DNA from 4 places in the Streptomyces sp. AK02-01A genome. Region 2 is predicted to be linked to each of the others. Evidence: riboswitches for the same ligand, from Rfam matches in the RefSeq annotation. Region 2 holds a riboswitch; each other region holds the start of a gene.
The links. A riboswitch is a leader RNA that binds a small molecule or an ion and turns the genes downstream of it on or off. The one in region 2 is predicted to bind cobalamin.

Region 1: it holds a riboswitch for cobalamin, as region 2 does, so the genes downstream of both, PV679_RS00495 (ABC transporter substrate-binding protein) here and PV679_RS12790 (cobalamin biosynthesis protein) in region 2, are expected to answer to the same signal.
Region 3: it holds a riboswitch for cobalamin, as region 2 does, so the genes downstream of both, metE (5-methyltetrahydropteroyltriglutamate--homocysteine S-methyltransferase) here and PV679_RS12790 (cobalamin biosynthesis protein) in region 2, are expected to answer to the same signal.
Region 4: it holds a riboswitch for cobalamin, as region 2 does, so the genes downstream of both, PV679_RS15590 (ribonucleoside-diphosphate reductase subunit alpha) here and PV679_RS12790 (cobalamin biosynthesis protein) in region 2, are expected to answer to the same signal.

The regions. Positions count from the first base shown of each region.
Region 1 is NZ_JARBAE010000001.1:116,371-123,766, forward strand. It holds gene PV679_RS00470 (nicotinate phosphoribosyltransferase) at 1-616, opposite strand, end outside; gene clpS (ATP-dependent Clp protease adapter ClpS) at 931-1,236, shown strand; gene PV679_RS00480 (DUF2017 domain-containing protein) at 1,236-1,814, shown strand; gene PV679_RS00485 (amino acid permease) at 2,140-3,621, shown strand; gene PV679_RS00490 (M67 family metallopeptidase) at 3,747-4,160, shown strand; cobalamin riboswitch at 4,150-4,282, shown strand; gene PV679_RS00495 (ABC transporter substrate-binding protein) at 4,331-5,332, shown strand; gene PV679_RS00500 (iron ABC transporter permease) at 5,339-6,379, shown strand; gene PV679_RS00505 (ABC transporter ATP-binding protein) at 6,376-7,170, shown strand; gene PV679_RS00510 (putative leader peptide) at 7,237-7,353, shown strand.
Region 2 is NZ_JARBAE010000010.1:45,253-52,648, forward strand. It holds gene PV679_RS12770 (alpha/beta hydrolase) at 1-1,014, opposite strand, end outside; gene PV679_RS12775 (class II aldolase/adducin family protein) at 1,118-1,807, opposite strand; gene PV679_RS12780 (inorganic phosphate transporter) at 1,981-3,216, shown strand; gene PV679_RS12785 (hypothetical protein) at 3,314-3,541, shown strand; cobalamin riboswitch at 3,692-3,825, shown strand; gene PV679_RS12790 (cobalamin biosynthesis protein) at 3,861-4,871, shown strand; gene PV679_RS12795 (cobyric acid synthase) at 4,868-6,466, shown strand; gene PV679_RS12800 (putative cobaltochelatase) at 6,555-7,396, shown strand, end outside.
Region 3 is NZ_JARBAE010000027.1:95,105-102,500, reverse strand. It holds gene PV679_RS23660 (hypothetical protein) at 1-124, shown strand, start outside; gene metE (5-methyltetrahydropteroyltriglutamate--homocysteine S-methyltransferase) at 239-2,554, opposite strand; cobalamin riboswitch at 2,701-2,940, opposite strand; gene PV679_RS23650 (enoyl-CoA hydratase/isomerase family protein) at 3,058-4,113, shown strand; gene PV679_RS23645 (TVP38/TMEM64 family protein) at 4,121-4,825, opposite strand; gene PV679_RS23640 (hypothetical protein) at 4,891-5,100, shown strand; gene tuf (elongation factor Tu) at 5,190-6,368, shown strand; gene PV679_RS23630 (patatin-like phospholipase family protein) at 6,477-7,319, shown strand; gene PV679_RS23625 (fused MFS/spermidine synthase) at 7,365-7,396, shown strand, end outside.
Region 4 is NZ_JARBAE010000014.1:5,574-12,969, forward strand. It holds gene PV679_RS15585 (ribonucleotide-diphosphate reductase subunit beta) at 1-249, opposite strand, end outside; gene PV679_RS15590 (ribonucleoside-diphosphate reductase subunit alpha) at 240-2,678, opposite strand; cobalamin riboswitch at 2,821-2,963, opposite strand; gene mctP (monocarboxylate uptake permease MctP) at 3,277-4,896, opposite strand; gene PV679_RS15605 (DUF3311 domain-containing protein) at 4,893-5,147, opposite strand; gene PV679_RS15610 (GntR family transcriptional regulator) at 5,352-6,116, opposite strand; gene PV679_RS15615 (extracellular solute-binding protein) at 6,398-7,396, shown strand, end outside.

The sequences.
Region 1 (7,396 bases), on a different contig from region 2:
GGCCGAGCGAGTCGACCTGCGCCTGGAAGGCGTCGCGCTCTCTGTCGTGCACCAGAGTGAAGGCGTGCGCGCTCGTCCCCACCGTCGGAATGCCGTAGCGGAACCCGGCCGCCAGGTCCGAGGTGGTGTCGAAGCCGCCGATGTACGCGGCGCGGGCCGCGGCGACCGCCGACAGCTCGTGCGTACGGCGCGCTCCCATCTCGATCAGTCCGCGTCCGCCCGCCGCCGCCGCCATCCGGGAGGCCGCGGCGGCGATGGCCGAGTCATGGTTGAGGATCGACAGGATCACGGTCTCCAGCAGCACGCACTCCGCGAAGGAGCCCTCGACGCGCAGGATCGGCGAGCCGGGGAAGTACACCTCGCCCTCCGGATAGCCCCAGATGTCCCCGCTGAAGCGGTAGGAGGCCAGCCAGGCGAGTGTCGCCTCGTCGACGATCTCGCGCTCCCGGAGAAAGGTCAGCACGTCGGCGTCGAAGCGGAAGTTCTCCACGGCGTCCAGGACGCGGCCGGTGCCCGCCACCACGCCGTAACGGCGTCCCTCCGGCAGCCGCCGGGTGAAGACCTCGAAGACGGAGCGGCGCTCGGCCGTGCCGGCCCGCAGGGCCGCCTGGAGCATGGTCAGCTCGTACTGGTCGGTGAAGAGCGCGGTGGACGGCACGCCCACCCGTCGCCCGACACCATCCTGCCGCGGAGGCGTTTCGCGCCCGTCGTCGTCGGGCAGCGCAGGGTCCGGAGTGTTCATACGAGGGATGCTACCTCCAATCTCGTCACATTGACGATTTCTAAGTGGCCGTTTGTGCGACAGGCCCTTCCGGGTGGCAGCATGGACCTCGTGAGGCCCTGAAGCCCGGAGCCTTGGAGCCCCGGGGCCTCGGCAGACCCCCCCGGCAGACCGGTACGCCCCGGCAGAGAAGAAGGTCGTCCCGAACCGTGAGTGTTGCTCCGACTGAGATCGAACGCCCCGAGTCGGCCGAGGAGACTTTCGCCGTCCCCGAACCCGATGTGCCCTGGGTGACGATCGTCCACAACGACCCGGTCAATCTCATGAGTTATGTGGCGTACGTCTTTCAGACCTATTTCGGCTACTCGAAGGACAAGGCACACAAACTGATGCTCGACGTTCACCACAAGGGCCGCGCCGTCGTCTCCAGCGGCAGCCGCGAGGAGATGGAGCGCGACGTGCAGGCGATGCACGGATTCGGACTGTGGGCGACCCTCTCGCAGGACCGCGGCTGATGGCCGGGAACTTCGAGGCGATCCCGGGCGGCGGAGCGGCCGTCGCGCTCGACGAGGTCGAGATCTCGATCCTGCGCTCGCTGGCCGTCCAGCTCCTGGAGCTGATCGGGCCGGGTGACGAGCCCGCGCAGGGCGAGGACCCGCTCGCCGCGCTCTTCGCCGAAGGCCCCACAGAACCGCCGGCCGACCCCGCGCTGGCCCGGCTCTTTCCCGACGCGTACGGCGACGAGGACGACGAACTACGCGAATTCTCCTCGGAGTTCAGGCGGTTCACGGAGAACGACCTGCGCGGCCGCAAGCGGGCGGACGGTCTGGCGGTCGTCCGCACACTGGACGCGCTCGCCTCGGCCGGCGAGGGCGGCGCCGTGCTCAAGCTGAGCCCCGACGACTGTCTGCACTGGCTCGGCGCCCTCAACGATCTGCGGCTGACCATCGGCACGCGCCTTGAGGTGACGGACGAGGACGAGGGCGGCGAGCTGTACCGGCTGCCGGACTCCGACCCGCGCAAGCCGATGGTGATGGCGTACCTCTGGCTCGGCGCGTTGCAGGAGACGCTGGTCGAGACGCTGATGCCGTGACGCCCTGGCGGCGGCCCGCGCGGCCTCCTCGGTACGCTCAAACGAGCCTCAATTCGGCGTAACGATCCCGTCACCGGCGCGGCGGCGTTTGCGGTTCCCGGGGAAATTTGTTCGCTTCTTCCTGTGGGCTGCGCCACAGCGCGGCCCGGGGCCGGGCCCTGCCGCCGTGATAGATCTTCACGATCCCCCGGGGACTCCACCCCTGTCCCCGGGGGAGCTGAGGCCGGCCACCGCCGGTAGCACTTCATCCATATCCGGGGGGAACCGGGAACTGGTCCTACCGCCGAGCACGGCGCGGACCGGCATGGAGAAAGGGCGTACCACCATGACCTCCGCGCAGGTCGACAAGGAGTACGGCGACAAGGGCGCCGAACGTGCCTCGACCGGACAGGGGACGGCCGCGGACGGCGCGGCCGGAGAGGGCTACGAGCGCGGGCTCGGCAGCCGTCAGGTCCAGATGATCGCCATTGGCGGCGCGATCGGCGTCGGCCTGTTCATGGGCGCCGGAGCGAACATCGCCAAGGCCGGCCCCAGCATCATCCTCATGTACGCCCTCGCCGGCGTCGTGATCTTCTTCATCATGCGGGCGCTCGGCGAACTGCTCCTCTACCGGCCGGTCTCGGGCTCCTTCGCGGAGTACGCCCGGGAGTTCCTCGGCCCGTTCTTCGGCTACGCCACGGGCTGGACGTACTGGCTGATGTGGGTCGTCACCGGCATGGCGGAGCTGACCGCCGCCGCGATCTACATCCACTTCTGGTTTCCGCCGATCCCGCAGTGGGTCAGCGCGCTGGTCTTCCTGGTGGTGCTCTTCGGCGTCAACCTGATCTCGGTGAAGATCTTCGGCGAGGTCGAGTTCTGGTTCTCGATGATCAAGGTCACCGCGATCATCGGCATGATCGTGATCGGTCTCGGAGTGCTCACTCTCGGCTTCTCCGACGCCGGTGACACCGCCGCGCCCGCCAACCTCTGGTCGCACGGCGGCGTCTTCCCGAACGGCATCGGCTCCAGCCTGATGACCCTCCAGGGCGTCATGTTCGCCTATCTCGCCGTCGAACTGGTCGGCGTCACCGCGGGCGAGTCCGAGAATCCGGAGAAGACCCTGCCCAAGGCCATCAACACGCTGCCCTGGCGCATCATCGTCTTCTATGTCGGCGCGCTGTCCGTCATCCTCGCGGTCGTCAGGTGGACCGAGTTCTCGGCCGGCAACAGCCCGTTCGTGCACGCCTTCGAGAAGATGGGCATTCCGCTCGCCGCGGGCATCGTCAACTTCGTCGTACTGACCGCCGCGCTCTCCTCCTGCAACTCCGGGATGTACTCCACCGGCCGGATGCTGCGCGACCTCGCCGCCAACAGCGAGGCGCCCAGGGCCTTCGGCAAGCTCAACTCCCGGAAGACACCGGCGCTCGGCATCACCGTCTCCGTCGCGCTGATGGGCATCGGCGTGGTCCTCAACTACGTCGTCCCGGAGAAGGCGTTCGGCTATGTCACCTCGGTGGCCACCGCGGCCGGTATCTGGACCTGGATGATGATTCTGGTCAGCCATATCCGCTACCGCCGCGGCGTGGACGCGGGCCGGCTGCCGGCCTCGTCCTTTCCCGCGCCGGGCGGCGCGGTGTTCAGCTGGGTCGCGGTGGCCTTCCTGGCCCTGGTCACCTGTCTGATCGCCTACGACAAGGACGCGCGGGTCTGTCTGTATGTGGCGGCGGTCTGGGCGCTGGGCCTGGCGGCCGGCTGGCAGTACCTGAAGCGGCGCGATCCGCGGATCACCGAGCGCGGCACGCCGGAGTACGCCTCCGCCAGGGACTGACCGCGCGCTCCGACGGCCCTCGGATCACTTCCCGGGGGCCGTCGCACCGTCCGAGGCACCGCCGTCGGCATCCGGCCCGCTCACCGTACGGTCGGCCGCCGGTCCGGCCCGTTTATATTTCCACCATGCTCACCATCACCCAGGCCCTGCACGACCAGATCGTCGCGCACGCGCGAGCCGACCATCCCGACGAGGCCTGCGGCGTGGTCGCGGGACCGGCCGGGACCGGCCGGCCGGAGCGCTTCATCCCCATGCTGAACGCCGCGCGCTCGCCCACCTTCTACGAGTTCGACTCGGCGGACCTGCTGAAGCTCTACCGGGACATGGACGACCGCGACGAAGAGCCGGTGATCATCTACCACTCGCACACCGCGACCGAGGCCTATCCGTCCCGTACGGACATCAGCTACGCCAACGAGCCGGGCGCCCACTACGTGCTGGTCTCCACGGCCGACACCGACGAGGCCGGCCCCTTCCAGTTCCGCTCGTACCGGATCGTTGAGGGCGAGGTCACCGAGGAGGACGTCGAGATCGTCTGACACACTGGGCGCCGAACCGAGGCGGCAGGACCCAGGAAGCCGGTGCGAAACCGGCGCGGTCCCGCCACTGTGACCAAGCCCAGCTTGGCAGCCAGGAACTGACCTGCCGCCCTTCTCCCACCAGCCAGGGGACGCGGAAATCCCCCGGAGGAGGCCCAGTCGTGTCAGCCATGTCCCGGCGCCGCCGTGCGCTCGCGCCCGCCCTCATATCCGCCGTACTGCTGCCGCTCACGCTCACCGCGTGCGGCGCCTCCACGGACGCGGACGGCGGGAAGCCCGCAGCCGCCGAGGCCGCTCCCGGCTTTCCGTACACCGTCACCAACTGCGGCGTGAAAACCACCTATCAGGCGCCGCCGAAGCGCGTGGTCACCATGAACCAGCACGTCACGGAGATCATGCTGGCGCTCGGGCTCCAGAAGTCGCTGGCCGGAACCGCCTATCTGGACGACAGGATCCTGCCCGCCTACGAGAAGGCGTACCGCGGCGTCCCTGTCCTCGCCAAGGAGTATCCCTCCAAGGAGAAGCTGCTCGCCGCCAACCCGGACTTCGTCTACGGCGGCTACGCCAGCGCCTTCGACGCCAAGGACGGCCGTGGCCGCGACGACCTCAGGGCCTCCGGCATCAACACCCGGCTCAATCTGGAGAACTGCGTCCCGGGCCGGACATCCATGGACGACGTCTACCGCGAGGTCGAGGAGGCCGGACGCACCTTCGGCGTCTCCGGCCGCGCCGAGAAGTGGATCGCGCGGGCCCGTACCACCGTCGCCGCCACCGGGACACGGCTGAAGGGCGTCGAGCCGCTCTCCGTCTTCGTCTACGACAGCGGTGACAAGACCGCCTTCACCGCGGGCGGCAAGGGCATCGGCAACGAACTGATCGAACGGGCCGGCGGCCGCAATGTCTTCGCCGGCCTCGACAAGTCCTTCGGCGACGCCACCTGGGAGCAGGTCGTCGCCCGCAAGCCCGAGGTCATCGTCATCTACGACTACGGCTCCACCACCGTCGCGCAGAAGAAGAAGCGGCTGCTGGACGATCCCGTCCTCAAGGACGTACCGGCGATCAGGAACCAGCGGTTCGCGGTCATGCCGCTCTCCGACGTCGTCCTCGGCGTACGCGCTCCGGACGCCATCGGACGGCTCGCCGCCCAGCTCCACCCGGAGACGGCGAAGTAAGCCGCCGTGAGCCGCGAGACACCGCCCGGCCACGGGCGGCTCCGCTACACCCTGCTGCTGACCTGCCTCGCCGTGGCCCTCGTGGCCGCCGTCGTGGCGGGCCTGGCCCTCGGCTCCGTACGGATCCCGCCCGGTCAGGTGATCACCGCTCTCACCGGCGGCGCGGAGCCGGGACCGTTCCGCACCATCGTGCTCGACGTACGGCTGCCGAGGGTGCTGCTCGGCGCGATCGTCGGCGCCGGGCTGGCCGTCGTGGGCACCGTCCTCCAGGCGCTCGTGCGCAACCGGCTCGCCGACCCGTTTCTCCTCGGCATCTCCTCCGGAGCCTCCACCGGCGCCGTGCTGGTCCTCGTCCTTGGCATCGGCGGCGGAGTGACCACCACCGTCGCCATGCCCGCCGCCGCCTTCGCCGGCTCGCTGGTCGCGCTGGCGCTGGTGTACGCGCTGGCCCGGCGCGGCTCCACGATGACCGGTGGCCGGCTCGTCCTCGCCGGAGTCGCCGTCTCGTACATCCTCTCGGCGCTCACCACGCTCGTGCTGGTCGTCTCCGCGCGGCCGGAACACTTCCAGGAGGCGCTCTACTGGACGCTGGGCGGCCTCGGCAGCGCCCGCTGGTCCACGCTGATCCTGCCCGCCGTCGTCCTCACCGCCGGGATCGGCCTGCTGATGGCACTGGCCAGACCGCTCGATCTGCTGCTGGTGGGCGAGGAGGGCGCGACCGTCCTCGGACTGGACACCGGGCGCTTCCGGGCCGCCGTCTTCGTACTCGCCTCCCTGGTCACCGGCGTGATGGTGGCCACCAGCGGCGCCGTCGGCTTCATCGGACTGCTTGTGCCGCACGCCGCGCGGATGGCCGTCGGCGCGACTCATCGCGTCCTGCTGCCGGTGGCGGCGCTGGGCGGAGCCGTCGTGCTGGTGATCGCCGATCTCGCGGCCCGTACCGTCGCCGCTCCGCAGGACATCCCCGTCGGCGTGCTCACCGCTCTCACCGGCGGACCGTTCTTCCTGTGGCTGATGCGCCGCCGTCCGGAAGGAGCGCCCGTATGAACGGCCCGGTCACCGCGGCCAGGCTCCGGATCGAGGGCCTGTCGTACGGGACGGGCGGACGCCGTCTCGTCGACGGCGCCGACCTGACCGCCGCTCCCGGCGAGACCGTCGGCCTCGTCGGTCCCAACGGCAGCGGCAAGACCACGCTGCTCCGCTGTGTGTACGGGACACTGCGTCCCACGCGTGGCCGTGCCCTGCTCGACGGCGACGACCTGCACACCATGACTCCCAAGGCGAGAGCGCGACGCGTCGCCACCGTCCCGCAGGACGGCCGGACGGACTTCGAGCTGACCGTCCGGGAAGTCGTCGCGATGGGCCGCTCTCCGCACAAACGCTTCTGGGAGCCCGACACGGCCGCCGACGAGGCCCTCGCCGCGGCGGCCCTCGAACGCGTCGGCATCGCCGCGCTCGCCGGACGCGCCTTCCCGTCGCTGTCCGGCGGCGAACGCCAGCGCGCGCTGGTCGCCCGCGCACTCGTCCAGCGGCCGTCCCTGCTCGTCCTCGACGAGCCGACCAACCACCTCGACATCCGCTACCAGCTCGACGTACTCAGCCTCGTCAGAGGATCGGGAACGACCAATCTGCTGGCCCTGCACGATCTGAATCTCGCCGCCTACTACTGCGACCGGATCTATGTCCTCCAGGCCGGCCGGATCGTCGCCTCCGGCACACCGCGCGAGGTCCTCACCGCCGAGCTGCTCCAGACCGTCTACGGAGTGAAGGCCGAGGTCAGCACGCATCCGGTGACCGGCGCCACCACGATCGTCTATCTGCCGCCGTCCGCCTGCTGAACACCAGCCGTCCGCCGTGCGAGATCACATGCGGGGCCGCGGACCGGGAATCGATACGATGACCGCATGGTTTTCCACGACGTGAGCGACAAGACGCCGAGCGGCCCGCTGCTCGTCGCGCGGCTGCACGTCGACCTGTGCCGTCTCGCCAGTGCCATCTGTCCCGACAGCGCCGCCGGCTGAACGCCGGTCCCGAGCGGGGCCTTCCGCATTCGCACCACCCCCT
Region 2 (7,396 bases):
CCGCCGGGCGGCGAGCTCACGGGAGGAGTCCCAGGAGGCAAGCGTGTCGTCCGGGCCGTGGCAGATCAGCGTCGGAACCCGCAGGTTGCGCGTGTCGGTGGCCCGGCGCAGCAGGTCACCGCGGAGCCCGGTCCTGCCCTGGGCCGCCCTGACCGCGAGCGGCAGCAGTGGTCCGGGGGTGCGGCGGGCGGTGGCGAGCGCCCGCAGCGTGGCCTCCGGGTCCAGCACCGGTGAGTCGAGCACCAGCCCGGAGATCCGTTCGGTGAGCGTGGAGTCGACGGCGGCGTGCAGGGCCATCGACGCGCCGATGGACCAGCCGATCAGGATCACGCGGTCGGCGCCGTAGCGGACGGCGTAGCGGATCGCCGCGTCGAGGTCGCGCCACTCGGACTCGCCGAGGTGGCCGAGACCGTCGGGCGGCCGAGGGGCGCCGGGGTCGCCCCGGTAGGCGAGGTCGAGCACCGGGAGCTCCAGTTCCGCCAGGAACGCCATGATGTTCATGGGGTGCTCGCGGGTGGTGCCCAGCCCATGTGCGGTGATCACCCAGGTCTCGCGCTGTCCCGGTACGAACCACGCGGGCAGGGAACCGAGTTCGCCGACGATCTCCACGTCCTTGTGGTCGAGATCGAGAGCGGTCGTCGGGTCGCCGCTGTGCACCTGCGGGGTGAGCCGCACCCGGGTGCCGGGAGCGAGGCTCCCGTGGCTGACGCTTTCCAGCCGGCGTACGACGGTGTCGGCGGCGTGCGGCACGCTCTCCAGGACGGGGCCGACGACCGCGTGGACGCCGGGTCCTTCGAGTCCGTAGGTGCCTGGGCGCAGGGAGGCGAGGCAGCGGGTCAGGGTGACCTGCCCGGCGGCCGTGGCGTGCACGGTGAGGCGGGGGTCGCTGGGCAGCGGCCGGCCCGGCGACACCTTGAGCGCGGCGTCGCCCGCGTACCGGCCGACGGCGACCGCAGCCGCGCCGACCCCGATCAGTGTGGAGACGGCCGCTGCCGTCGCTGTAGCCGGGCGCACAGGTCCAGTGTCGTCACGCCCGCCCGCCTCGGCCAGTGGACGCGTCCGTCGGTGGGAAAGGCCCGGTGCCGCCGGGCGGCGGACGGGCCGGCCGCGCGGGCGTTCAGGGCCGCTGGCCGTAGCCTCTGAGCTTGTCCCCGGCCTCGCGTACCTGGGCCGGTGACAGCAGCGCCGGAGTGTGGCCCGGCACGGCTCCGGCGACGAGCCAGAGGCGGGACATCCATTCCAGTTGGGCCGTGTCGTCGTACGCCTTGGCGAGGGTGTCGCCATAGCTGACGGTGCCGTGGTTCTGGAGCAGGCACGCCGTGCGGTCGCGCAGGGCGCGCAGCATGTTGGCGGCCAGTTCGTCCGTGCCGTACAGCGCGTACGGCGCGACGCGGACGGGCCCGCCGAAGGCCGCCGCCATGTAGTGGATCAGGGGCAGTTCTGGGACGAGGGTGGAGACGGCGGTGGCGTGCACCGCGTGCGTGTGGACCACGGCGGCGGCCGAGGTGTTGCGGTAGACGGCCAGATGGAGCGGGAGCTCGCTGGTGGGGACGAGATCGCCGAGCACCTGCCGTCCTTCGAGATCGACGGCGACGGTGTCCTCGGCCGTCAGCCGGTCGTACGGCACGCCGCTCGGAGTGACCAGGACCAGTTCGCCGACCCGTACCGATACATTGCCCGAGGTGCCGACGACGAGTCCCTCGGCCGCCGTCCTGCGGGCCGTGGCCACGAGATCCCGCCAGGCGCGGGCGACGGCGTCCCGCCGCTGATCGCTCTCCGTCGCGTCCTGCCGCTGGTGATCGGTCATGCGGTGATCCTGTCAGGCGGGACGGGTCGGCGTCACGGCCGCCGGCCGCCGGTGCAAACGGAGCAACATCTCCTCACACGAGGGCACCGCGAAGCCTTATCCAGTTCATCTTCCGTTCACTCTGATTCCATACGTTCACCGCGGCCACCGACGTCAAACGATTGCCTGGGTAAATGGAACACATCACGCTGCTGCTCGCGATCGTGATCGTGACGGCTCTCGTGTTCGATTTCACGAACGGTTTCCACGACACCGCCAACGCGATGGCGACGACCATCTCGACCGGCGCACTGAAGCCCAAGATCGCGGTGGCCATGTCCGCCGTACTGAATCTCGTCGGCGCGTTCCTGTCCGTGGAAGTCGCCAAGACCATCTCCGGCGGGCTCATCAACGAACAGGGCATCCAGACCGAAGTGATCTTCGCGGCGCTCGTCGGCGCCATTCTCTGGAATCTCTTCACCTGGCTGCTCGGCCTGCCGTCCAGTTCCTCCCACGCACTCTTCGGCGGCCTGATCGGCGCCACGCTGATGTCGGCCGGCGCGTCGGGCGTCAACGGTGGTGTGGTCATCACCAAGGTCCTGATTCCGGCGCTCGCCGCTCCCGTCGTCGCCGGCCTCGCGGCCCTGCTCGCGACCCGGCTGACCTATCTGATCGGCAGCCGCACGGACGAGAAGGCCACCGCCAAGGGCTACCGCGCCGGACAGATCGCCTCCGCGGGGCTCGTCTCCCTCGCCCATGGCACCAATGACGCGCAGAAGACCATGGGTGTCATCACTCTCGCACTGGTCACCGGCGGCGTCCTCGCTCCCGGTTCCAATCCGCCGCTGTGGGTCATCGTCTCCGCCGGCACCGCGATCGCGCTCGGTACGTATCTCGGTGGCTGGCGCATCATCCGCACCATGGGCACCGGCCTCACCGAGCTCCGGCCGCAGCAGGGCTTCGCCGCCCAGACCAGTGCCGCGACCGTCATTCTGGCCTCCTCCCACCTGGGCTTCTCGCTCTCCACGACGCAGTCCTGCTCCGGCGCCGTGATGGGCGCGGGGCTCGGCCGCAAGGGCGGCGTGGTCCGCTGGTCCACCGCCACCCGGATGTTCATCGCCTGGGGTCTGACCCTGCCGTCCGCCGGGCTGGTCGCCGCCGGAGCCGAGTTCCTGACCGGCCAGGGCGCCTGGGGTGTGACGGTGGTCGCCGTGCTGCTCGTCGCGGTCTCCGGAGCGATCTGGCTCGCCTCGCGCCGGCAGCCGGTCGACCACACGAACGTCACCGCTGCCGAGCCGGCGGACGTCATGACGGCCGCCATGGCCGCCGTCACCCCGCCGCACACGACCGGCGTCGCGCCGGACCTCTCGACCACCATTCCGTCCCCCGCGGTCGACTCCGGCGAGCCGGCGCGAACCGCCACGGTGTAGGAGGCCGCGCGAACAGGCGGGGCGGCGCGTGCCGGGCTCGCCTCTCGCCCCGCTCCTTCTTCCACCTCACTCATTCGCGCGATCTCCAAGGAGCAGCATGCACATCGACTGGACGGCGCTCGGCTCCGTCTTCGGCGTCAGCCTCGCGGCCACGATCGGACTCGTGGGCCTGTTCACACTCGGCGTCGTGGGGCTCGCCAAGCAGCCGCCGGCGCCCGCTGCGGGTTCCGGCGGAGCCGCGGCGGCGGTCCGCGCGGGCGCTTATGTCTGCTTCGCGCTGTGCGGCGCGGCCGTCGCGTACGGGATTCATCTGATCGTCGTCTGAGCGGCCACGGACTCCTCCGGCACCGGCCGGTCCAGGCGCACTTCGGGTGCGCCGGGACCGGCTCTGCCGTGTCTCCGGCGCGCCGGCGCGCCATGTGCGTCTCGGCACACTGTCCCGTCGCAGGTCAGCGATGAGTTGACGGGTGTTTGGGCCGCGTGGTGGACTGCCGGGGCCATTTACGGAGGCAGAAGAGGAAGCCGGTGCGAATCCGGCGCGGTCCCGCCACTGTCACTGGGAGCCTGGTCTCCCGGGAGCCAGGAACTCTCGCCGCCGCAACACGTCGAGCCGGGGCGCGGACCCTGAGTGAGGACACTTCTTCATGCCTGGCCGCGGTTCAGCCGCCGGACGGATCTTCGCGTACGGCGCGACCGCCGGCCTCCTGGGTGACCGGCTGTTCGGCGATCCGCGCCGTGGACACCCGGTCGCCGCGTTCGGCCGGGCGGCGACGGCCGTCGAGCGGGTCCTGTGGCATGACCACCGCGGCTGGGGCGCGCTGCACACCGCGGTCTGTGTCGGCGGCGCCGCCGGTGCCGCGGCGCTCGCCGCGCGGGGCGTACGGGACCGTCGCGCCGCCTCCGTGGCGCTGACCGCCGCCGCCACCTGGGCCGTCGTCGGCGGCACCTCGCTGGGACGGGAGGCGCGGGCCATCGGCGGCGCGCTCGCCGCCGGAGACATCGGACTGGCCCGGGAGCGGCTTCCACGGCTGTGCGGGCGCGACCCGGAGGCACTGGACGCTCAGCAGATCGCGCGCGCCGTCGTGGAGTCCGTCGCCGAGAACACCTCGGACGCCGTCGTCGGCGCGCTGGTGTGGGGAGCGGTCGCGGGCGTGCCCGGTCTTGTGGCGTTCCGGGCGGTGAACACGCTGGACGCGATGGTGGGTCACAAGTCCGCCGTGCACCGCCGCTTCGGCTGGGCCTCGGCGCGCCTCGACGATGTCGCCGGCTGGCCCGGGGCCCGGCTGACCGCCGCGCTGGCCGTGCCTGCGGGCGGCGACCCGCGTGGAGCCGTGCGCGCGCTGCGGCGCGACGCCGGCCGGCATCCGAGTCCCAACGCGGGCCCGGTGGAGGCGTCGTTCGCGGGCGCGCTGGGCGTACGCCTCGGCGGGACGCTGGCGTACGCCGGCCGGATCGAGCACCGGCCGGTGCTCAACGGCGAGGGACGGCCCGTCGAGGTCGCGGACATCGAGCGGGCGGTGCGTCTGTCGCGCCGGGTGAACACGCTGGCGCTGGCGGCCTGTGTCGCGGGCCGTTTCGCGTACGGCGCGATACGCCGGACGCGCGCCGCTTCCGGCACGGGCGCGGCAACGGCTTCCGGAAAGGGACAGGGATGAGCCGGAACGGGCTCGGTGGCGGGCTGCTGGTGGCCGGGACCACCTCGGACGCCGGAAAGAGCGTCGTCACGGCGGGGATCTGCCGGTGGCTGGTACGCCGGGGGATGAAGGTGGCGCCCTTCAAGGGGCAGAACATGTCGCTGAACTCGTTCGTGACCCGCGAAGGCGCGGAGATCGGCCGGGCGCAGGCGATGCAGGCGCAGGCCGCCCGGGTGGAGCCGACCGCGCTGATGAACCCGGTGCTGCTGAAACCGGGCGGTGACCGCAGCAGCCAGGTGGTGCTGATGGGCCGTCCGGTCGGCGAGATGAGCGCCCGGGGGTTCTTCGGATCCGGCGGGGCCTCCGGCTCCGCCGCGTCGTCTGCCGGGAGCACACCGCACGGCGGCGGACGGGAAGCGCTGCTGGGGACGGTCCTTGAGTGCCTGGAAGAGCTGCGGCGCACCCATGACGCCGTGATCTGCGAGGGAGCGGGCAGTCCGGCCGAGATCAATCTGCGCCGTACCGACATCGTGAACATGGGCGTGGCGCGGGCCGCGCGGCTGCCGGTGGTCGTGGTCGGGGACATCGACCGCGGCGGGGTCTTCGCCTCGTTCTTCGGGACGACCGCGCTGCTGAGCCCGGAGGACCAGGCGCTGGTCGCGGGCTACCTCGTGAACAAGTTCCGCGGTGATGTGTCCCTGCTGGAACCGGGTCTGGAGATGCTCCGCGGTCTGACCGGGCGGGCCACGCTGGGCGTGCTGCCGTACCGGCACGGCCTCGGGATCGACGAGGAGGACGGACTGCGGGTCTCACTGCGCGGCGGCGCCCGCGAGTCCCGGGTTTCCGCTCCGTACGGCGAGGACGTGCTGCGGGTCGCGGTCCCCGCCGTGCCGCTGATGTCCAACTTCACCGATGTGGACGCGCTGGCGGCGGAGCCCGGGGTCGTGGTGCGGTTCGTGGACCGGGCCGAGGAACTCGCCGACGCCGATCTGGTGGTCCTGCCCGGCACTCGCGGCACGGTGCGGGCCCTGGCCTGGCTGCGTGAGCGCGGGCTGGCCGACGCGATCGTCCGGCGGGCCGCCGAGGGCCGTCCCGTGCTCGGGATCTGCGGCGGCTACCAGATCCTGGGCGAGCGCATAGACGACGACGTCGAGTCACGGGCGGGCAGCGTGCCCGGTCTTGGGCTGCTGCCCGTGCGGATCCGCTTCGACCGGGAGAAGACCCTGGCCAGACCGTCGGGCGTGGCGCTCGGCGAGGCCGTCGAGGGATACGAGATCCATCATGGCGTCGCGGACGTCCGGGGCGGCGAGACGTTCTTCTCGGACAGGCAGGGGCGGCCGGTGGACGGCTGCCGGTCAGGGGCCGTCCAGGGCACGCACTGGCACGGGGCGCTGGAGAGCGACGCGTTCCGGCGGCGCTTCCTGACCGAGGTGGCGCGGGCGGCGGGACGGCGGTTCGTCCCGGCGCCGGACACACGCTTCGGCACGCTCCGCGAGGAACAGCTCGACCTGCTCGGCGATCTCGTCGAGGAGCACGCGGACACGGACGCGCTGCTGCGGCTGATCGAGGAAGGGGCGCCGGCGGGCCTGCCCTTCGTACCGCCGGGAGCGCCATGATCACCAGCTTTCGCGGGGACGCCCCTGTGTGTTCCCGCCGTCGTATCCGTGCCGCCGGACGCCGGCCACTCGAAGGAGCGATCAGCATATGAGCACACCCTTTCCGTTCACCGCCGTCGTGGGGATGGACGATCTGCGGCTGGCCCTGCTGCTCAACGCGGTCAGTCCGGCGGTCGGCGGTGTCCTGGTCCGCGGTGAGAAGGGCACGGCGAAGAGCACCGCGGTGCGGGCGCTCTCGGCGCTGATGCCCGAGGTGGCGACCGTCGCGGGCTGCCGGTACAGCTGCGACCCGGCCGCGCCGGACCCCGCGTGCCCGGACGGGCCGCACGAGAGCGCGCCCGGGACGTCCCGGCCGGCCAGGATGGTGGAGCTGCCCGTCGGCGCGTCCGAGGACCGGCTGGTCGGCGCGCTGGACATCGAACGGGCGCTCTCGGAAGGTGTGAAGGCGTTCGAGCCCGGACTGCTCGCCGACGCGCACCGGGGCGTGCTCTATGTCGACGAGGTCAACCTCCTCCATGACCACCTGGTCGACCTGCTGCTGGACGCGGCCGCCATGGGTGCCTCGTACGTCGAGCGCGAGGGCGTCTCCGTACGGCACGCGGCGCGCTTCCTTCTCGTCGGCACGATGAATCCGGAAGAGGGCGAGCTGCGGCCGCAGTTGCTCGACCGGTTCGGGCTCACCGTGGAGGTCGCGGCCTCGCGCGAGCCCGGTCAGCGGGTGGAGGTCGTACGGCGGCGGCTCGCGTACGACGCCGACCCGGCGGGCTTCGCCGCGCGATGGGCCGGCGAGGAGAGCGCCCTGCGGGAGCGCATCGGCACCGCGCGGGCGCTGCTGCCCGAAGTGCGGCTGGGCGACGCGGCGCTGCTGCAGATCGCCGCGACCTGCGCCGCCTTCGAGGTGGACGGGATGCGGGCGGACATCGTGATGGC
Region 3 (7,396 bases), on a different contig from region 2:
CGTCCATTCCTCTATGCGGGACGCTCTTCTGGGGATCCTCGCCTCGGCGGGATTCCAGGCCGAGAAGGCGGACGGGCACACCTATGGAACTGCGGTCTTCGTAAAGGGCTTTCATCAGCCCTGAGGACCTGTCCGCACGCCGTCCATCACGATCTGCCGCGGTTTCTGCCGCACCGGCAGAACCTCTCCGTGCGGGGCCGGGGCGCTCGTCGGCGCCCCGGCCCCGTGGGCCCATTGGTCAGGAGGACAGTTCGGCCCGGACCATACGGGCGGCGGCGACCAGGTTCTCAAGGGAGGCGCGGGTCTCGGGCCAGCCGCGGGTCTTCAGGCCGCAGTCGGGATTGACCCAGAGCCGCTCGGCGGGAATCGCCTTCAGGCCGGTGCGGAGCAGGTCGGCCGCCTCCTGGGTGCTCGGCACGCGCGGCGAGTGGATGTCGTACACGCCGGGTCCGGCCGCGCGGGGATAGCCGTGACCGGCGAGTTCGTGGGCGACCTGCATATGGGAGCGCGCGGCTTCCAGGCTGATGACGTCGGCGTCGAGGTCGTCGATGGCCTGGACGATGTCGCCGAACTCGGCGTAGCACATATGGGTGTGGATCTGCGTGTCCGGCCCGGCCCCGCCGGTGGTGAGCCGGAACGCCTCGGTGGCCCACGCCAGATAGGCGGGTCCGTCCGCCGCACGCAGCGGGAGGGTCTCGCGCAGCGCCGGTTCGTCGACCTGGATGACGGCCGTCCCTGCGGCTTCCAGGTCCGCGACCTCGTCCCGCAGGGCCAGCGCCACCTGCCGCGCGGTCTCGCCGAGCGGCTGGTCGTCGCGGACGAAGGACCAGGCCAGCATGGTGACCGGGCCCGTCAGCATGCCCTTGACCGGGCGGTCGGTCAGCGACTGGGCGTAGGAGGTCGTCGCGACGGTCATCGGGGCCGGACGCGAGATGTCACCGGCCAGGATGGGCGGTCGGACATAACGGGTGCCGTACGACTGCACCCAGCCGTGGCTGGTCGCCACATATCCGGTGAGCCGCTCGGCGAAGTACTGCACCATGTCGTTGCGTTCGGGCTCGCCGTGTACCAGGACATCGATCCCGGCCTTCTCCTGGAAGGAGATGACCTCACGGATCTCGGCCTCGATCCGCCGGTCGTAGCCGGCCGCGTCCAGCCGGCCGGCCCGCAGTTCGGCGCGTGCCGTGCGCAACTCCGTGGTCTGCGGAAACGAGCCGATCGTGGTCGTCGGCAGCAGTGGCAGACCGAGCCGCTGACGCTGCGCGGCGGCGCGCTCGGTGTACGGCAGGCCGCGGCGGGCGTCCGCTTCGGTCACGGACGCGGAGCGGGCCCGTACCGCCGGGTCGCGAGTGATCGCCGAGGCCGAGCGGGACGCCAGATCGGCGCGGTTCGCGGAGAGCCGGGCCGCGACGGTGTCGGTGCCGCCGGTGAGAGCGCGGGCGAGCGTGACGACCTCCTCGGTCTTCTGCCGGGCGAAGGCCAGCCACCGGATCAGCCCGGGATCCAGATCCCGTTCGACCGTGGTGTCCAGCGGCACATGCAGCAGAGAGCAGGAAGTCGACACATCGACCCGGCCGGCCAGACCGAGCAGCGTGGCGAGAGTGCTCAGCGAGGCCGCGAAATCGTTGATCCAGACATTGCGGCCGTCCACCACTCCGGCGACGAGCCGCTTGCCGGGAATACCGCCGGCCGCGGCGAGATCGCCGAGATTGGCGGCGGCGGGACCGGTGAAGTCCAGCGCGAGACCTTCGACGGGTGCCTTCGCCAGTACGGGCAGGGCCTCGCCGAGGCGGTCGAAGTAGGCGGCGACCAGCAGTTGAGGCCGGTCGGTGAGCGCGCCGAGATCGCGGTAGGCGCGGGCGACGGCGTTCAGCTCGGCGGGCGTACGGTCCTGGACCAGAGCGGGCTCGTCGAGCTGGACCCACTCCGCGCCGGCCGCCCGCAGATCGGCCAGCACCTCGGCGTAGACCGGCAGGAGCCGGTCCAGCAGTGTCAGCGGCTCGAAGTCCGCGGCCACTCCGGGCGCGGGCTTGGCGAGCAGCAGATAGGTGACGGGCCCGACCAGCACGGGCCGGCCGGTGTGGCCGAGCGCGACGGCCTCGCGCAGCTCGGAGAGCTGCTTGGCGGGGTTGGCGGCGAAGACCGTGTCAGGACCCAACTCGGGCACCAGATAGTGGTAGTTGGTGTCGAACCACTTGGTCATCTCCAGCGGCGCGACGTCCTGTGCGCCGCGCGCCATGGTGAAGTAGCCGTCGAGCGCGTCCGCCTCGACGGCGGCCCGGTGCCTGGCGGGGATCGCGCCGACCATCACACTGGTGTCGAGCACATGGTCGTAGTACGAGAAGTCACCGGTGGGCACTTCGTCGAGGCCGGACTCGGCGAGCTCGCGCCAGTTGTCACGGCGCAGACGGGCGGCGGTCTCCCGCAGGGCGTCGGCGGTGACCCGGCCCTTCCAGTAGCCCTCGATGGCCTTCTTCAGTTCCCGGTCGGGGCCTTGGCGCGGGTAGCCATGGACGGTGGACCGGGTGGCCGCGGCTGCGGACTTGGGTGTCACGTAACTCTCCTTCGCGAGTCGTGCGGGAAACATCCCGGGACGGCCCGTGGGAAGCGAAGGAACGGAAGCCGGAGCGAGGCACCTCGCGTGTGTGCCCGCGCTCAACCGCCGACCCGCCCACGAGGTCACCGAGATTCCGGGTGCGGTGGTCGCATCCGGGCAGTGGCAGGTCTTCGGACTCGCGGGCGCGCCTCGTGCCGTATCCGTACGGACACGTACGTGTACGAAGCTCCTACTGGCCGTCGCTTCCCGGACTGGTGTGTCCAGTGCTTATGACGGCGGTCGTTCCCACTCACCGCTGCGGGGCAGTCCCGGATTCGCACCGGGTTCCCTCTTACGACGCGTCTGCCTGGCGGGCAGGGCGAACCGACTGCGCCTCCAGCTTAGGGCCTTTCTTTCGGATCTTGCAGGGCTTGTCTCCCAGTGCGCCGATACTGGGCAGGGACGGCGCCGGAAGGGCCGGGCCGCCGACGTGCCGGACCAGGGAAGGAACGAGCGAGAGCATGGCTCACGAGGAACCCGTACTGCTCGGCCGGGCGGGCCGCACGGCCCGGATCACGCTGAACCGCCCGCGCGCGCTCAACGCCCTCACTCATGCCATGGTGCTCACGATCGACAAGGCCCTGGCGGAGTGGGAGCACGACGAGAGCGTGGCGGCCGTGGTCATCTCGGGCGCCGGAGAGCGCGGGCTGTGCGCCGGCGGTGACATCCGCGCCATCCACGAGGACGCGCGCACCGGCGGCGGTGCCTCCGCCGCCTTCTGGCGTGCCGAGTACCGGCTCAACGCCCGTATCGCCCGCTACCCGAAGCCGTATGTCGCGCTGATGGACGGCATCGTGATGGGCGGCGGGGTCGGTGTCTCGGCGCACGGCACCATACGGATCGTCACCGAACGGTCCGCCGTCGCCATGCCCGAGACCGGTATCGGTCTGGTGCCCGATGTGGGAGGCACCTATCTGCTGTCCCGTGCGCCCGGTGAACTGGGCACGCATCTCGCCCTGACCGGACGGGCGGTGGGCGCGGCGGACGCGCTGCTGTGCGGCCTCGCTGACCACTTCGTCCCTTCGGACCGGCTGCCCGAGCTGAGCGCCGCGCTCGCGGAAACGGACGCGGGTGAGATCGCGCACCGCTACGCGGCGGCCCCGCCGGAGGCTCAACTCGCCACGGACCGCGCGTGGATCGACATCTGTTACGCGGCCGATTCGATGGAGGAGATCGTCGGCCGGCTGCTCGACCACGGCGGTCCGGCCGCGAAGGAGGCCGCCGCGACGATCCTGACCCGGTCACCCACCGCGCTCAAGGCCACTCTCGCCGCGCTGCGTCTGGCCCGCCGGACAAGCACTCTGGAGCAGGTGCTCGACCTGGAGTACCGCGCCTCGTGCGCCGCGCTCACCACGGCCGATCTGGTGGAGGGCATCCGCGCCCAGGTCATCGACAAGGACCGTACGCCTCGCTGGTCGCCGGAGGAGCTGGCGCTGGTCACGGACGCGGAGGTGGCGCGGTTCTCCGCCCGTCCGCCCGGCGGAGACCTCGGACTCGGCGGCGCTGACAGAGCCTGACGGTTTCTCAGCGGCCGTTGAGGCGATGGCGCTTGCGCCAGGCGACCACGGCCGCGCCCAGTCCCGTGACCACGATGAAGCCCATCGCGAGCAGAAATGTCGGCGACGTCGGAGAGGTCGCCCGGCTGCCCGCGACCACATAGGCCGCGGTGTTGGGGACCGAGCCGATCGCCGTCGCCAGCAGAAAGGGCACCCATCCCATGTGCGAGACGGCGGCGCAGTAGTTGGCCGCCGCGAACGGCACTCCGGGGAAGAGCCGTACCGCCAGTATCGACCGGAATCCGTGCCTGCTGAGCTGGATGTCGGCGGACTTCAGCCAGCGGCCGCGCAGCAGCGGTCGCAGCGCCTCCTGTCCGAGGAAGCGGCCGAGTCCGAAGGAGATCCCGGCCGCCAGCACCGTCCCCGCCAGCGCGGCGGGCAGTCCGAGCCGGGATCCGAAGAGCGCGCCCGCGGCGAGATTGAGCAGCGGCCGGGGTACGAACGCGACGGCGCACAGCCCGTACGCCACGGCGAACAGCACCACCGCCGCACCACCGCTGACCTGCGGCGGCCAGCCGTCCGCCAGCAGTCTCTGCGGCTCGTACAGCAGCACCGCCGTGCCCGCCGCCGCCAGCAGGGCCACGAGCAGGGCCAACCGCGACCAGGGTGACAGCAGCGCCCTGGAGCAACGGACGGCACGGGCCGGGGACGGCGGGGGGACGGTGTCGAGCACGTGGCGAGACTAACCGACAAGCGTGTGTGATTGCCGTTCAGGCAAGGGCCAGGACCGCACGCGGAGTGCTGAAAACCATTCGACGCGACGGCGGGCCGTGGGCGATGATCGGCGACATGTCCCGGTACGCCTTCCTCGCAGCGCCGTCCGCAGTCGCGGACGCGCCGAAGGCTGCCGCGCTCCTCGCGCCGTACGCGACGGCGGTACTCGCAGCGGTAGCGGCCGCGGCGGTAGCGGCCGCGGCGGCGGCGCCCTTCGGCGGCGCCCGAAGCTGACCCTTCCCGGATCGTCCGGCGGACCCCACAGGGGGAGGGTCGGCAAGGCCCAGGGGTCCCTCTCACGCTTCGAGTTCCTGGAAGGAACCATGCCCAAGACGGCATACGTGCGCACCAAGCCGCACGTGAACATCGGCACCATGGGCCATGTCGACCACGGCAAGACCACCCTGACCGCCGCCATCACCAAGGTCCTCAGCGACCGGGGCACCGGCACCTTCGTGCCGTTCGACCGGATCGACCGGGCGCCGGAGGAGGCCGCGCGCGGAATCACCATCAACATCGCGCATGTCGAGTACGAGACCGGCACCCGGCACTACGCGCATGTGGACATGCCCGGTCACGCCGACTACATCAAGAACATGGTGACCGGCGCCGCCCAGCTCGACGGGGCCATCCTCGTCGTCTCGGCGCTCGACGGGATCATGCCGCAGACCGCCGAACACGTTCTGCTCGCCCGTCAGGTCGGCGTCAACCACATCGTTGTCGCGCTCAACAAGGCCGACGCGGGCGACGACGAGCTGACCGACCTGGTCGAGCTGGAGGTCCGCGAGCTCCTCAGCCGGCACGGCTACGGCGGAGACGCGGCGCCGGTCGTCCGGGTGTCGGGCCTGCGCGCGCTGGAGGGCGACCCGCGCTGGACCGCGTCCGTGGAGGCACTGCTCGACGCCGTCGACACCTATGTGCCGATGCCGGTCAGATACACGGACGCGCCGTTCCTGCTTCCGGTGGAGAACGTCCTCACCATCACCGGGCGCGGCACGGTCGTCACGGGCGCGGTCGAGCGCGGCACGGTGCGCGTGGGTGACCGGGTGGAGGTACTGGGCGCCGACTCGGGTCCGGTGACCAGCACGGTCACCGGTCTGGAGACCTTCGGCAAGCCGATGGAGTCCGCGCAGGCCGGTGACAATGTCGCGCTGCTGCTGCGCGGCATGGCGCGCGACGCGGTCCGCCGCGGCCATGTGGTCGCGGCGCCCGGCACCGTCGTGCCCAGCAGGCGCTTCACCGCACGGGTGTATGTCCTGTCCGCGAGCGAGGGCGGCCGGACCACTCCTGTCAGCAGCGGCTACCGGCCGCAGTTCTACATCCGTACGGCCGATGTCGTCGGCGACATCGACCTGGGCGAGGCGGCCGTCGCACGTCCCGGTGACACGGTCACCATGACCGTCGAGCTGGGCCGGGACGTACCGCTGGAGCCGGGGCTCGGCTTCGCGATCCGTGAGGGCGGCCGCACGGTCGGCGCCGGTACGGTGACCTCGCTGCTCTGACCGGCCCGCGCCCGTCTCCCGTACCGACCCACGGGAGACGGGCGCGCTGCCGTGCGCGACACTTCTCCTGCGCCGGACGGCGGGTCCGGCGGGGGAGAGGCGGACACCATGACGCGTACGGCACTGGTCCTCGGCGGCGGCGGGGTCACCGGAGTCGCCTGGACGATCGGCGTCCTGCACGGGCTCAGCGCCGCCGGCACGGATCTGACCAGCGCCGATCTGATCGTCGGCACCTCGGCGGGCTCGGTGGTCGGCGCTCAGATCGCCGCCGGTACCCATGACCTCGGTGAGCTGTACGAGCGCCAGCTCGCGGCGCCGGGCGACACGGCCGCGGCACGCCTCGGGGCGGCCGTGCTCTTCCGCTACGCGCGGGCCATGCTCACCTCCCGCACACCCGAGGAGTACGCGCGAAAGCTCGGCAAGTACGCCCTGGCCGCCGCCACCGTCCCGGAGGCGGACCGCAAGGCGGTGCTCGCCGCCAGCATCCTGACCGACACCTGGCCGGCCCGGCCGCTCAGCGTCACCGCCGTGGACGCGCTCACCGGTGAGCTGAGGTCCTTCGACAAGGACAGCGGTGTACCGGTGGTGGACGCGGTGTCCGCGAGCTGCGCCGTGCCCGGTGTCTGGCCGCCGGTCACCATCGAGGACCGCAGGTGGATCGACGGCGGGACGCACTCACCCGCCAATGCCCAGCTCGCCGCGGGCTACGAGCGGGTCGTCGTGATCGCGCCCGTCGGGTCGGGCAACGGTGTGATCGCCGCTCCGGGCACCCAGGCCGCCGCGCTCACCGCGGCGGGCGCCCGGGTCGAGGTCATCACGCCCGCCGCCGCGGCGAAGAAGGCGATCGGCCGCAATGTCCTCGACCCGGCCCGCCGGGCCGGCGCCGCCCGCGCGGGGCTGGCCCAGGCCGGGACGCACACGGCGGCCGTCGCCGCGCTCTGGGCGGACTGACCGGGCGCGGCCCGCGCGGGCCGGAGCACGGCGCACAATAGGACGGTGAACGAGCCGATCCCCGTCATCCGCGCCGT
Region 4 (7,396 bases), on a different contig from region 2:
CGCCACGATCGAGTCGCCGGTCGCGAAGAACGCGACCAGTCGGCCGATCATGTGCTGCTCACCAGGAGAGAGCTTGGCGAGGTCGGCGACGTCCGAGTGGAGATCGACCTCCTCCACCGTCCAGGTGTTCTTGATCGCGTCGCGGTAGCGCTCGTAGAAGTCCGGATAACGCATTGGCCGCAGCGTCAGCTCGAATCCCGGGTCGAGCAGGTTCTTGGTGTTCTTGTCGTCGGAACTCATCACTGACATGCCTCGCAGGACTCGGGGTTTTCCAGGGAGCAGGCGATGGCGTCGGCGTCGGGCGCCATCGGGCCGGGCTGCTGAGCGGGGACGGCCGCCGGCGCCGGGCCGGAGGAGGCGGCCGTGACCGCCGCGCCGCCGCCCGCCGCGCGCGCGATCCGGGTCGCCGGGCGCGAACGCAGGTAGTACGTCGTCTTGAGGCCCTTCTTCCAGGCGTACGCGTACATCGAGCTGAGCTTTCCGATGGTCGGCGTCTCCAGGAACAGATTCAGCGACTGGCTCTGGTCGAGGAACGGCGTACGCGCCGCCGCCATGTCGATCAGTCCGCGCTGCGGGATCTCCCACGCCGTCCGGTACAGCTCACGGACCTCCGCCGGGACCCAGGTGAAACCGGCCACCGAGCCATTGGACTCGCGCAGCGCCTCGCGCGTCTGCGCGTCCCAGACACCGAGCCGCTTCAGCTCCGTCACCAGATAGGAGTTGACCTGGAGGAACTCGCCGGAGAGCGTCTCGCGCTTGAAGAGGTTGGAGACCTGCGGCTCGATGCACTCGTAGACGCCCGCGATCGAGGCGATGGTCGCCGTCGGCGCGATGGCCAGCAGCAGGGAGTTGCGCATCCCGGTGGTCGCGACCCGGGCGCGCAGCGCCGCCCAGCGCTCCGGCCAGTTCAGCTCCACGTCGTAGTGGTCCGGGTGCAGTACGCCGCGTGCGGCGCGCGTCCGGGACCAGGCGGGCAGCGGACCGTCGCGTTCGGCGAGGTCGCAGGAGGCCTCGTACGCGGCGAGCATGATCCGCTCGGCGATCCGGGTGGAGAGAGCGGCGGCCTCGGCGGAGTCGAAGGGCAGCCGCTTCTTGAAGAAGACGTCCTGGAGGCCCATCACACCGAGGCCCACCGGGCGCCACTTGGCGTTGGAGCGGCCGGCCTGCTCGGTCGGATAGAAGTTGATGTCCACGACCCGGTCGAGGAAGGTCACGGCGGTACGGACGGTCTCGTCCAGCCGCGTCCAGTCGAGCTCGCCCGAGGAGAGCACGAACGCGCCGAGATTGACCGAGCCGAGATTACAGACGGCCGTCTCGCCGTCGTCCGTGACCTCCAGGATCTCCGTGCAGAGATTGGAGGAGTGCACGACCGAGCCGGGCTCGGCGGTCTGGTTGGCCGTACGGTTCGACGCGTCCTTGAAGGTCATCCAGCCGTTGCCGGTCTGAGCGAGGGTGCGCATCATCCGGCCGTACAGCTCGCGGGCCGGAAGCGTCTTCCGGGCCAGGCCGTCCGCCTCGGCCTTCCGGTACGCCGCGTCGAAGTCGTCGCCCCACAGGTCGACCAGCTCGGGCACATCGACGGGCGAGAACAGCGACCAGTCGCCGTCCGCCTCGACCCGCCGCATGAACTCGTCCGGGATCCAGTGCGCGAGATTCAGATTGTGCGTACGCCTGGCCTCCTCACCGGTGTTGTCGCGCAGCTCCAGGAACTCCTCCAGGTCCGCGTGCCAGGTCTCCAGATAGACACAGGCCGCGCCTTTGCGCCGGCCGCCCTGATTGACGGCGGCGACCGAGGAGTCGAGGGTCCGCAGGAACGGGACGATGCCGTTGGAGTGGCCGTTGGTGCCGCGGATCAGCGAACCGCGCGAGCGGACACGGGAGTACGGGATGCCGATGCCGCCGGCGTGCTTCGAGAGCCGGGCCACCTGGTGGTACCGGTCGTAGATCGAGTCCAGCTCGTCCAGCGGAGAGTCCAGCAGGTAGCAGGAGGACATCTGCGGATGACGCGTGCCGGAGTTGAAGAGCGTCGGCGACGACGGCAGGTAGTCCAGCCGGCTCATCAGGCCGTAGAGCGCGGCGACCTCGTCCAGCGCGTGGGCGGCCGCGGCGGAACCGGGCGCGGCCTCCTCGGCGAGGCCGGAGGCGACCCGGAGCATGAAGTGCTGCGGTGTCTCGATCACCTGACGGGTGATCGGGTGGCGGAGCAGATAGCGGCTGTAGAGCGTCCGCAGGCCGAAGTAGCCGAAACGGTCGTCGGCTGCCGGGTCGATCAGCCCGTCGAGGCGGGCCGCGTTCAGCGTCACGAAACCGGCGGTCCGGTCGGCGATCAGGCCCTCGCGATGGCCGACGGCGACGGACGCGGAGAACGACACGGCGCCCTGGCCCGCCGCCTCGTCGGCGATGGCGCGGGCCAGCAGCCGGGCGGCGAGGCGGGAGTAGGCGGGGTCCTCGGAGATCAGTCCCGCCGCGGCCTCGGTGGCGAGGCCGCGCAGCTCCGCCTCGTCCGACCGGGCGTTGCGGCCCCGCAGCGCGGCGGCGGCGACTCTGCCGGGGTCGGTGTCGGGCAGATCGGCGGTCAGCTCCGTCAGGGTCCGCAGCAGTGCGGTGCCCGGTCCGTCGGCCGCCCGCGCGGTGATCTCGTAGGTGCCTGAGGCCGGATCGGCTGGCGCGATGGTCACGTGGTGCTCTCCCTCGCTCGGCTCTGGGCCGTCGGCGGGAAAGCGGAGGCGCGCACCACCGTACGACCCGCTCGGGGCAGCACCGTGTGCGGCGTCCACCGGCCCAGCCTCGGGGCCCGGACGTCTCGGCGTCCGGTTCGGTCGAGCCGGACGCACCGTCGGCAGGTGGTCGGACTCGCGGGTATGACAAAGCACACCACAGCACACCGTTGCGGGACAGTTCCGGATTCGCACCGGATTCCCCTGTGTCGACAGCGAGCACGAGCATACATGTGGGGCCTTGCTCGGAAAGCACCCCCCACATCTTGTGTCCCGGCGCTCTTACCGTCGGGTGTCGGTCGGCTCCGCTATCGTCGTCGGCACGAGGGGCTGACCCGCATCCGTCCGCGCGTACCGTTCCGTTCGGCAAGCAGGTCACGCTTCCCGAGCCGGTGGGGATCACGCTGGAGACCGAGCAGCTCAAGGAGTGGGTGCGCTGAACGGCGGACGGGCCGCCGGAGGTGTTCCGGCGGCCCGTCCGGCCCGAAGGCCCCAAGTATCGGACAGAGCTGTAGTCGGACAGAGCTGTCTCGGACAGCGCTGTGTCGGCAGGGTCCGGTCAGTGCACCGGATCCGGGTCGGCCGCCGTGGCGGGCGGCAGTTCGACCTGCACGCCGCGGTCTCCGGCGTCGGCCGTGTAGTCGGAGGGACTGGTCTCGTCGATGCCTTCCGGCGCCTTGAACGCCCGCAGGACGAATGTCAGCACGACCGTGGTCACCACATTGAGCACAAACGCCGTGAGGCCGATGTAGCCGATCTCTCCGAGCCCGGGGATCTCCTTGGAAGACCCGCCGAAGTGCGCCTGGGTGGGGCTGGCGACGCCATAGGCCGCGGCCGTGCCGTACACCATGCCGACCGCCCAGCCGGCGAGCAGCGCCCAGCGGTGGAACCAGCGGGTGAACAGCCCGCCGACCAGCGCGGGCATCGTCTGGAGGATCCAGATCCCGCCCAGGAGCTGGAAGTTGATCGCGACGGTCTTGTCCATGCTCAGCACGAAGACCAGCGCGCCGACCTTCACCAGCAGCGAGACCAGCTTCGACACCTTGGTCTCCTGCGCCGGTGTCGCGTCCGGCTTGATGAAGTCCCGGTAGATATTGCGGGTGAAGAGATTCGCCGCCGCGATCGACATGATGGCGGCCGGCACCAGCGCGCCGATGCCGATCGCCGCGAAGGCCACGCCCGCGAACCAGTCCGGGAACATCGTCTCGAAGAGCTGAGGGATGGCGAGCTGGCCGTTGTCCACCTTGATCCCGGCGGCGATCGCCATGAATCCGAGCAGGGCCAGCAGGCCCAGCATCAGTGAGTACAGCGGCAGGATCGTGGTGTTGCGCCGGATCACCTCACGGCTGCGGCTGGAGAGCGTGGCCGTGATGGAGTGCGGATACATGAACAGCGCGAGGGCCGAGCCGAGCGCGAGCGTGGCGTATGTCCACTGTCCGGCCGCGGGAGGCACCACGCCGCCTGCCTTGGCCGCCGTGTACTTGTCGCCGGCCGCCTGGAAGATGTCGTCGAAACCGCCGAGCTTGATCGGGATGTAGATGATGGCCACCGCGATCACGATGTAGATCAGGGTGTCCTTCACGAACGCGATCAGGGCCGGCGCCCGCAGTCCCGAGGAGTAGGTGTACGCGGCGAGCACACCGAAGGCGATCAGCAGCGGCAGGTCCTTGATGAACCAGTTGGTGTCCTCTCCGCCGCCGACACCCATCACGTCCAGCACCGCCTGGATCCCGACGAGCTGAAGCGCGATGTACGGCATCGTGGCGAGGATTCCGGTGACGGCGACCGCCAGCGAGAGACCCTTCGAGCCGAACCGGCCGCGTACGAAGTCCGATGTGGTCACATACCCGTGCTTGTGCGACACCGACCAGAGACGCGGCAGGAAGGTGAAGATCAGCGGGTAGACGAGAATGGTGTACGGCACGGCGAAGAAGCCGGACGCGCCCGCCGCGTAGATCGCGGCGGGAACGGCGACGAAGGTGTACGCCGTATAGAGGTCGCCGCCGAGCAGGAACCAGGTGACCCAGGTGCCGAACGACCGTCCGCCCAGGCCCCATTCGTCCAGGCTGTGTTCGTTCTCGGCCTTGCGCCAGCGCGCGGCCAGGAAGCCCATGGCGGTGACGGCCACGAAGAAGAAGATGAAGACGGCGAGTGCCACGCCGTTCACGCCGCCGTTCATCGCGACGCACCTCCCTTGCGCGAGCGCTGGTCGCGCTGCCAGAGCTGATAGGCGATCAGGGTCAGAGTGGTCGAGATCAGCACCCAGGCCATCTGGTACCAGTAGAAGAACGGGATACCGATGAATGTCGGCTCGACCTTCGCGTACGAACTCACCCAGAGCATGGCCACGAACGGCGCGAGAAGACAGAGGCCGATGACCACTCGCATGGGTGTGACGGTGGGCGGTTTCTCTTCCGGAACTTCTGACATACGGCGGCTCCGTCCCCTCACTGATCGCCTGTTGTAATGCGCAGGTAATCTAGGGGTGGCATTCGCCCACCGTCACCCCCCGTCCGTATATCGGTACGGCAACGGTATGCGGCGGCCATATAAGAGGCCCAGCTCAGGAACCGGGCCCGAGAGCCCGGTTCCTGACGGCCCGTCCGCTTTCCTTCCGGTCTGTCGGCGCCTTTGTCAGGGCGTCGGACGCTTCAGCCGCGCCACGAACTTGTAACGGTCGCCGCGGTACACCGAACGGACCCACTCCACCGGTTCGCCGGCCGCGTCGAGGGAGTGCCGCGAGAGCATCAGCATCGGCAGACCGACATCCGTGCCCAGCAGTCCGGCCTCGCGCGGTGTGGCCAGCGAGGTCTCGATGGTCTCCTCGGCCTCGGCCAGATGCACGTTGTACACCTCGGCCAGCGCCGTGTAGAGGGAGGTGTACTTGACGAGCGAACGGCGCAGCGCGGGGAAGCGTTTCGCCGACAGATGCGTGGTCTCGATGGCCATCGGCTCGCCGCTGGCCAGCCGCAGCCGCTCGATGCGCAGCACGCGTCCGCCGGCGGTGATGTCGAGCAGTTCGGCCAGTGTGTCGTCCGCCGTCACATAGCCGATGTCGAGGAGCTGCGAGGTCGGTTCGAGACCCTGGGCCCGCATGTCCTCGGTGTACGAGGTGAGTTGGAGGGCCTGGGAGACCTTGGGCTTGGCGACGAAGGTGCCCTTGCCCTGGATGCGTTCCAGCCGGCCTTCGACGACCAGCTCCTGGAGCGCCTGGCGTACGGTGGTGCGCGAGGTGTCGAACTCGGCGGCGAGCGTACGTTCCGGAGGTACCGGCGTGCCGGGCGGCAGAGTGTCCGTCATATCGAGCAAGTGCCGCTTCAGCCGGTAGTACTTGGGCACGCGCGCGGTGCGGGTCGTGGCTCCGCCCTCGGTCTCCGTACCGCCCCCGTCCGTGGCCATGGCCTGCCTTCCCGACTCCTGTGCTGCTGCCGTCACCGGCTCCTCCGTCTGTCGCGGCTCACATGGTGGCACGGTCCGGTCACGGGTCGTCGCCCTCCCTCAGGTGTCGGTCCGATAACGGACACGACTGCCCTTCTTATACACCCTTGACACCCCTAAAGGTCTAGGCCAAGCTCCCCGTACTGGTCTAAACCATTAAAGACCAGGTCCCAGCCCCAGCAGTACTCGTCGTAAGTCTTCGCGGTGGGCGGGGGGTTGCAGGAATCCCTGAGGAGGGTGGCGTGAAGCGCAAGCTCATCGCGGCGGTCGGCGTCGCGGGCATGTTGGTCAGCATCGCGGCGTGTGGCTCCGAGGACAACAAAGGCGGAGCGGCCGAGGCCGAGTCCGTCAAGGAGCTCACCGTATGGCTGACGGTCGATGCCCAGAACAACTGGCCGGAGCTGGTGAAGGCCGCTGACGACGCGGTCGCCAAGAAGCACCCCGGTATCAAGATCAAGCACGAGTACTACGGCTGGCCGGACAAGAACGCCAAGCTCGACGCCGTCCTCGCGACGGACAAGGCTCCCGACGTTGTCGAAATGGGCAACACCGAGATGCTCGGTTACACCGTGAAGGGTGCCTTCGCCGAGATCGACCCGTCCAAGTTCGACAACTCCGGCGCCTGGCTCGACGGCCTGAAGTCGTCGGTGACATACGAGGGCAAGACCTACGGTGTGCCGTACTACGCCGGTGGCCGTGTGGCCAACTGGCGCAAGGACGTGGCCAAGGACGCCGGTGTCACCGCCGTCCCGAAGACCTACGCCGAGCTCACCGGCGCGCTCGACAAGATCCAGGCGAAGAAGGGCGGCAAGTTCAGCGCCTGGTACCAGCCGTCCCGTGACTGGTACGCGGCCATGTCCTTCGTGTACGACGCCGGCGGCTCCATCGCCAAGGAGGACGGCGGCTCGTTCAAGGCCAACCTCTCCTCTCCCGAGTCCCTCAAGGGCCTGGGCGACTACAAGAACGTCCTCGACAAGTACATGAAGGGCGACAAGACCAAGGACGAGTCCGACCGTTACATCGTCTACGGCCAGGGCAACGCCGGCATGATCTTCGGCGCGGCCTGGGAGGGTGCCTCGACCGAGGACCCGAAGGTCGACAAGACGGGCAAGCTCAAGGGCAACCTGGAGAACTTCGTGATGCCCGGCCCGTCGGGCAGCAACATGCCCGTCTTCCTCGGCGGTTCCGACCTCGCTGTCCCGGTCAAGTCCAAGGCGCAGGCCACGGCGGCCGAGTGGATC